One region of the Amycolatopsis sp. lyj-84 genome, then DNA from elsewhere that is predicted to be linked to it. Evidence: riboswitches for the same ligand, from Rfam matches in the RefSeq annotation. Region 1 holds a riboswitch; the other holds the start of a gene.

Region 1 (3,402 bases):
ATCGGGCCGACGCCGGTCGAGGGACCGGCCTTCTCCAGCAGCGGGTGGTTCGGCAGGTACGGCGCGAGGTGCGCGCGCACCGCGACCGGGCCGACGCCGGGGCCGCCGCCACCGTGCGGGATGCAGAAGGTCTTGTGCAGGTTCAGGTGCGAGACGTCGCCGCCGAACTCGCCCGGCTTCGCCAGGCCCAGCAGGGCGTTGAGGTTCGCGCCGTCGACGTAGACCTGGCCGCCCGCGTCGTGGACGATCTTGGCCAGCTCGTCGATGCCGTTCTCGTACACGCCGTGCGTGGACGGGTACGTGACCATGATCGCGGACAGCGTGTCGCGGTTGGCCTCGACCTTGGCACGCAGGTCTTCGAGGTCGACGTTGCCCTCGTCGGTGCACTTGACCACGACGACGCGCATGCCTGCCATGACGGCGGAAGCGGCGTTCGTGCCGTGCGCGGACGACGGGATCAGGCAGACCTCGCGCTCGGCCTGGCCGTTCGCGTGGTGGTACGCGCGGATCGCGAGCAGACCGGCGAGCTCGCCCTGGCTGCCCGCGTTCGGCTGCAGCGACACCTTGTCGTAGCCGGTGACCTCGGCGAGCCAGGTCGACAGCTGCTCGACGAGAACGTGATAGCCCTCGGCCTGGTCGGCGGGGGCGAACGGGTGGATGCCCGCGAACTCGCGCCAGCTGATCGGCTCCATCTCGGTGGTGGCGTTGAGCTTCATCGTGCAGGAGCCGAGCGGGATCATGCCGCGGTCGAGCGCGTAGTCCAGGTCGGACAGGCTGCGCAGGTAGCGCAGCATCGCGGTCTCGGAGCGGTGCGAGTGGAAGACCTCGTGGGTGAGGTACTCGCTCTCGCGGCCGAGTCCGGTGGGCAGCGCGCGGGCGTCGTCTGCGGCGGTGTCGACACCGAAGGCGTTGAGCACCTTGGCGATGATCGCGGGCGTGGTGACCTCGTCGACGGCGATGCGGACGTGGTCGGCGTCGACCGGGCCGAGGTTGATCCCGTTCTCGCGCGCGACGGCGACGACGGCTTCGGCCTGGCCGGGCATGCGGGCGAGGACGGTGTCGAAGAAGCCCTCGTGGACGACCTCGACACCACCGGCGCGCAGTGCTCCGGCCAGCCCTGCGGCGAGCTCGTGGACGCGGGTCGCGATGCGCTTGAGGCCGTCGGGGCCGTGGTAGACCGCGTACATCGCGGCGAGCACGGCGGGCAGGACCTGCGCGGTACAGATGTTGGAGGTGGCCTTCTCGCGGCGGATGTGCTGCTCACGGGTCTGCAGCGCGAGGCGGTACGCGGGGTTGCCGTCGGCGTCGACCGAGACTCCGACCAGGCGGCCCGGCAGCGAGCGCTCGAGCCCGGTGCGGACGGCCATGAACCCGGCGTGCGGGCCGCCGTAGCCGAGCGGGACACCGAAACGCTGGGTGGATCCGGCGGCGATGTCGGCGCCGAACTCACCCGGCGCGGTGACCAGCGTGAGGGCGAGCAGATCGGCGGCGACGGTGTACAGCGCGCCGGCGGCCTTCGCGGTCTCGGAGATGGCGGAGTAGAAGCCCGCGCCGCGCAGCACGCCGGAGGCACCCGGGTACTGGACGACGACGCCGAAGAACTCCTCCGGCAGGCCGGTGAGCAGGTCGCGGACCTCGACCTCGACGCCCATGGCCTCGGCGCGGGTGCGGACGACGGCGATGGTCTGCGGCAGGCACTCGGCGTCGAGGACGACCTTGTTCGACTTCGCCTTCGACGCGCGGCGCATCAGCATGACGGCCTCGGCGACGGCGGTGGACTCGTCGAGCAGGGAGGCGTTCGCGGTGGCGAGACCGGCCAGCTCGGAGACCATGGTCTGGAAGTTGAGGAGGGCTTCGAGACGGCCCTGCGAGATCTCCGGCTGGTAGGGCGTGTACGCCGTGTACCAGGCCGGGTTCTCCAGCACGTTGCGGCGGATGACCGCCGGGGTGACCGTGTCGTGGAAGCCGAGGCCGATCATCTGCGTCATCGGCTTGTTGAGCGCGGCGAGCGCGCGAAGTTCGGCGACGGCGTCCTCTTCGGACGCGGCGGGGGGAAGCTCGAGGTCACGGGTGACCCGGATCGCGGACGGCACCGCGGCCTGTACCAGGGCATCGAGGCTGCCGTAGCCGACCTCGGCGAGCATCTTGGCCTGCTCGGACTCCGAGGGGCCGATGTGCCGGTCGTCGAAGGACGTACTGGTCAAGGGAGCTCCTTCAATCAGGCGCCGGATAGACCGGTGCGCTGGGAACTCCCCCTCTGTCATGGCACCTGAGAGTTTCACCGTCCGTGAAGAGGACGGCTTTCACCTTGGGTGAGGCGCACTTGCGCGCCTGCTTTCCAGAGTGGCCTCGCGGAAGCGGTAGTGGGTACCTGAGAGATTCCGGGGAGTTTGCTCCTTCGGTGCCCCACCACGTTCGTGAGGGCTCTCCCGCTCCAGCTCAACGGCCCGATCTGCAGTTGTGCGCACACCGTACCTGGCGTGTTCGGCGCGCGTCTACTTCTGGCCGGGCACGTCACTTCTCCCGTTCGCCCGGACACCCGACGTGCCCGGGCCGTCGGGCCTGGCTAGGCGTTCTCCATCATCATCTCGGCGGTGATGGTGCCGCAGAGCTCGGCGCAGCGCGTCATCATGTCCGCGGCCTCGGCGAGTTCGGCGTCGCCGGTCTTGGCGCACTCCTCGGCGCACATGCGCATCATCTGGGAGGCGAGGCCGCACATCTTCGCGCACATGCGCATCATCTCGAGGTCGGCGATCATGGCCGAGCAGCGCATCATCATGTCCGCACTCATCCGCGACATGTCCGCGCAGGTCACCATCATCATCCCGAGCTTGGCGCCGCCGATCTCCATGCAGCGCGTCATCATCTCCTCGCACCGGACGTGACACTCGTTGCACAGGTCGATGCAGTCGCGCATGGCGGTGCTCATCTGCCGGGTCATCCTGGGGGCCTCCGCGCTTCTCGGATCGCGGAACCGTGCGGTTCCGCGATCCCAGAACTACCGCGCAGGCCAGAAGGTCGCCATCCCAACCACCGGGACGAGTGAGAGCGGGTGGAGTGAAGGGGCCCTTCACCGCATGGCACGTGGGCAAAGCGCCCTTCACCGCGTGCGATGCGGGGAAAGCGTCCTTCAGCTCCCGGGACCAGGGCCGGGCGGACCGCAAGTAGCCGACTAAAGGGCGACGGGGCGACGGGGCGGCCTCACAGCGGGGTGACGTAGGCCCCCGAGATGCCCCCGTCCACCAGGAACTGCGACGCCGTGATGAACGAGGCGTCATCGCTCGCCAGGAAGGCGACCGCGCCCGCGATCTCCTCCGGCTCCGCGAACCGCCCGACCGGCACGTGCACCAGCCGCCGCGCGGCCCGCTCGGGGTCCTTCGCGAACAGTTCCTTCAGCAGCGG
Region 2 (3,402 bases), on a different contig from region 1:
CCGAACCGGCCGTACTGCGCCACCCCGATCAGCGCGTTCAGGTTCGCTCCGTCGACGTACACCTGGCCGCCCGCGTCGTGCACCAGCGCGCAGACCTCGCGGACGGTGTCCTCGTACACGCCGTGCGTGGAGGGATAGGTGATCATGATCGCGGCCAGGTCGTCCGCGTGCTCGTCCACTGTGGACTTGAGGTGGGCGAGGTCGATGTTCCCCTCGTCGTCGCATTTCACGACGACCACCCGCATCCCCGCCATGATCGCGCTGGCCGCGTTGGTCCCGTGGGCGCTCGACGGGATCAGGCAGACGTCCCTCGCCGCGTTCCCGCGTTCGCGATGGTAGGCCCGGATCGCCAGCAATCCGGCGAACTCGCCCTGGCTTCCGGCGTTCGGCTGCAAGGAAACCGCGTCGTAGCCGGTGATCCCGGCCAGCCACTGTTCCAGATCCTTGACGATGGACAGCAGACCGGCCGCGTCCTCGGCGGGCGCGAACGGGTGCAGGCCGGCGAACTCGGGCCAGGTGATCGGCTCCATTTCGGCCGTGGCGTTGAGTTTCATCGTGCACGAGCCGAGCGGGATCATGCTCCGGTCGAGCGCGACGTCCTTGTCGGACAACGCCCTCAGGTACCGCAGCAGTGCCGTTTCCGAGCGGTGCGTGTGGAAGACGGGATGCGTCAGGTAGTCGCTGGTGCGGCGCAGGTCCGGCGGGAAACCGTCGGCGGTGTCCGCGTCGAGTGAGTCCACATCGGACACCGCGACACCGAACGCTTTCCACACCAAGGAAAGATGCTCGCGGGTGGTCGTCTCGTCACAGGCGACGGCGACGTGGTCCGCGTCGACCTGCCGGAGGTTGACACCGAGTTCCCTCGCGGTGCCGACGACGCCGGTCGCGCGGCCGGGGACGGAGACCATGACGGTGTCGAAGAACTCGCAGTGCACGACGTCCACGCCGCTTTCGGCGAGCCCCGCCGCGAGCACGGTGGCCATCCGGTGCGCGCGGTTGGCGATGGCGCGCAGGCCTTCGGGACCGTGGTACACCGCGTACATCGAAGCGATGACGGCCAGGAGCACCTGTGCGGTGCAGATGTTGCTGGTCGCCTTCTCCCGGCGGATGTGCTGCTCACGGGTCTGCAGGGCGAGCCGGTACGCGGGGGCGCCGTCGGCGTCCTTCGACACTCCGACGAGCCGGCCGGGCAACTGACGTTCGAGCCCCTGCCGGACGGCGAGGTACGCGGCGTGCGGGCCGCCGAAACCCATCGGGACACCGAATCGCTGCGTCGATCCGACCGCGACGTCGGCGCCGAGCTCGCCCGGCGACCGCAGCAGGGTCAAGGCCAGCGGATCCGCGGCCATCACCACGGCCGCGCCCAGCGCCTTGGCCTCGGCGATGGTGTGGTCCCATTCGCGGACGACACCGGACGCGCCGGGATAGGACAGCAGCACTCCGTAGAAGTCGCCGCCGAGACCGAGTCCGGTGATGCCCTGCGACAGGTCGGCGGTCACCAGCTCGATGCCGAGCGGTTCAGCACGGGTGCGCAGGACCTCGATCGTCTGCGGCAGCGTGTCTTCGTCGACCACGAACCGGTTCGATTTCGCCTTGCCCGCCCTGCGGACCAGCGTCATCGCCTCCGCCGCGGCGGTCGCCTCGTCCAGCATGGAAGCGTTCGCGATCGGCAGGCCGGTCAGGTCGGCCACCATGGTCTGGAAGTTGAGCAGCGCTTCGAGGCGGCCTTGCGAGATCTCCGGCTGATACGGCGTGTACGCGGTGTACCAGGCCGGGCTTTCCAGCACGTTCCGGCGGATGACCGGCGGGGTGACGGTGTCGTGGTAGCCGAGGCCGATCATCTGGACCATCGGCCGGTTGCGCGCGGCGAGCGCGCGGAGCTCGGCGAGCGCGGCCGTCTCGGTGGCGGGCGGAGGCAGCTCCAGCGGAGTCGCGGATTCCCGGAGCGACGCGGGGACGGCGCGCTCGGCCAGTTCGTCGAGGGAACCGACGCCGACGACGTCGAGGATGCGCGCGAGTTCCTCCGCGCCGGGACCGATGTGCCGGTCCGCGAAGGGGGTTCCGGATTCGAGCGCGGCCAGTGAATCAGGCTCCATCGGGGACCTCCCAAGACGCGGGGGTGGGGCCGGGACGGATTGTCCCTGGCCCTCCCCACTCTGTCCGTACCCCCGTGGGGGCGCCTGAGAGTTTCGCCCGTGGGTTGAGTCGGGCTTGCACCGTCGGCGGAGCCGCCAGGTGGTGACCTGACGATTCACTTTCCAGAGGCGTCTAGTCCGCGCGGTCCAGGGTGCCTGAGAGGTTCCGGGGAGGACTTGCTCCTTCGGCGCCGGGCCGTTATCGGCTCGGTCTCTCCCGCGCGGATTCGTCGACCGCGGAAGTGAGCCTACCCTGCCGCTCGCGCGGCTTCATGATCAGCCGGTGCGACGTGCGTTACGGCGCTGCGTGAGCTCGTCGGGCGTGACGGTTTCGATCACGCCGCCGTCGGCCCGCTCGGCCGGGAACTCGTGGATGGTCCCGCTGATCTCCTGCATCGCCCCGCTGACCGCGATGCCGAAAACGCCCTGCCCGCCCTGGAGTAAATCGACGATCTCTTCGGGCGAAGTGCACTCGTAGACGGTGGTGCCGTCGGAGAACAGGGTGACCTTGGCCAGATCGCGGACACCGCGCAAGCGCAGGTGGTCGACGGCGACCCTGATGTTCTGCAACGAGACACCTGTGTCCAGCAGCCGCTTGACGACCTTCAGGACGAGGATGTCCTTGAACGAGTAGAGCCGCTGCGAACCGGATCCGTGCGCCGTGCGGATGCTCGGTGCGACCAGCTTCGTGCGGGCCCAGTAGTCGAGCTGCCGGTACGTGATCCCGGCGATCTGACAGGCGGCGGGACCGCGGTAGCCGACGAGTTCGTCCGGGAGGGAAGAGTCGGGGAACAGCTCGCCCTGCTCACCGTCAGCAACCGGAACGAGCGACTCTTGAGGGCTACCAGCCTCGACCACGCCATGCCTCCCCTCGCCCGACCTGGCGGCCGGCGAACAAAGCCGCGCGGACCCACGTGAGTCCGCACCGGAGTTCATCGTCAAGACGGATGCCCCAGACATCCGAATCACACCTTGGCGATTTACCTCCATTGACGGTAAGCGCGTCCGGCAAGGCGGTCAACGCGACGCGCGGTCAACCTCAAGCTCTTCTTGAGGCTTGTCGGAAACAGTCCCCCGTTCGGCCGCGCGCTTGTCAGTTTTACTCAGCCGTGTTAATTTTTACTCATGCAAGTAAATCCTTCCACCCAAAGCGCCATGCAAGAGGTGCAGGCGGAGCTCGGGCTGTCGGTCACCGAAGCCGCCCGGCGGGCCCAGATCGTCGGCGCCACGATCGCGACGATCTCCGATCTCGGCTACCACAAGACGT

Evidence for each region. A riboswitch is a leader RNA that binds a small molecule or an ion and turns the genes downstream of it on or off. The one in region 1 is predicted to bind glycine.
Region 2: another riboswitch for glycine. It lies ahead of gcvP (aminomethyl-transferring glycine dehydrogenase); the one in region 1 lies ahead of gcvP (aminomethyl-transferring glycine dehydrogenase).

Annotation. Positions count from the first base shown of each region.
Region 1 covers NZ_JAJPWO010000007.1:240,828-244,229, reverse strand. The annotation lists gene gcvP (aminomethyl-transferring glycine dehydrogenase) at 1-2,204, opposite strand, end outside; glycine riboswitch at 2,248-2,352, opposite strand; gene ACLJRM_RS22625 (hypothetical protein) at 2,567-2,941, opposite strand; gene ACLJRM_RS22620 (3-oxoacyl-ACP reductase) at 3,202-3,402, opposite strand, start outside.
Region 2 covers NZ_JAJPWO010000001.1:396,710-400,111, forward strand. The annotation lists gene gcvP (aminomethyl-transferring glycine dehydrogenase) at 1-2,096, opposite strand, end outside; glycine riboswitch at 2,269-2,365, opposite strand; gene ACLJRM_RS02095 (MerR family transcriptional regulator) at 2,412-2,993, opposite strand; gene ACLJRM_RS02100 (TetR/AcrR family transcriptional regulator) at 3,291-3,402, shown strand, end outside.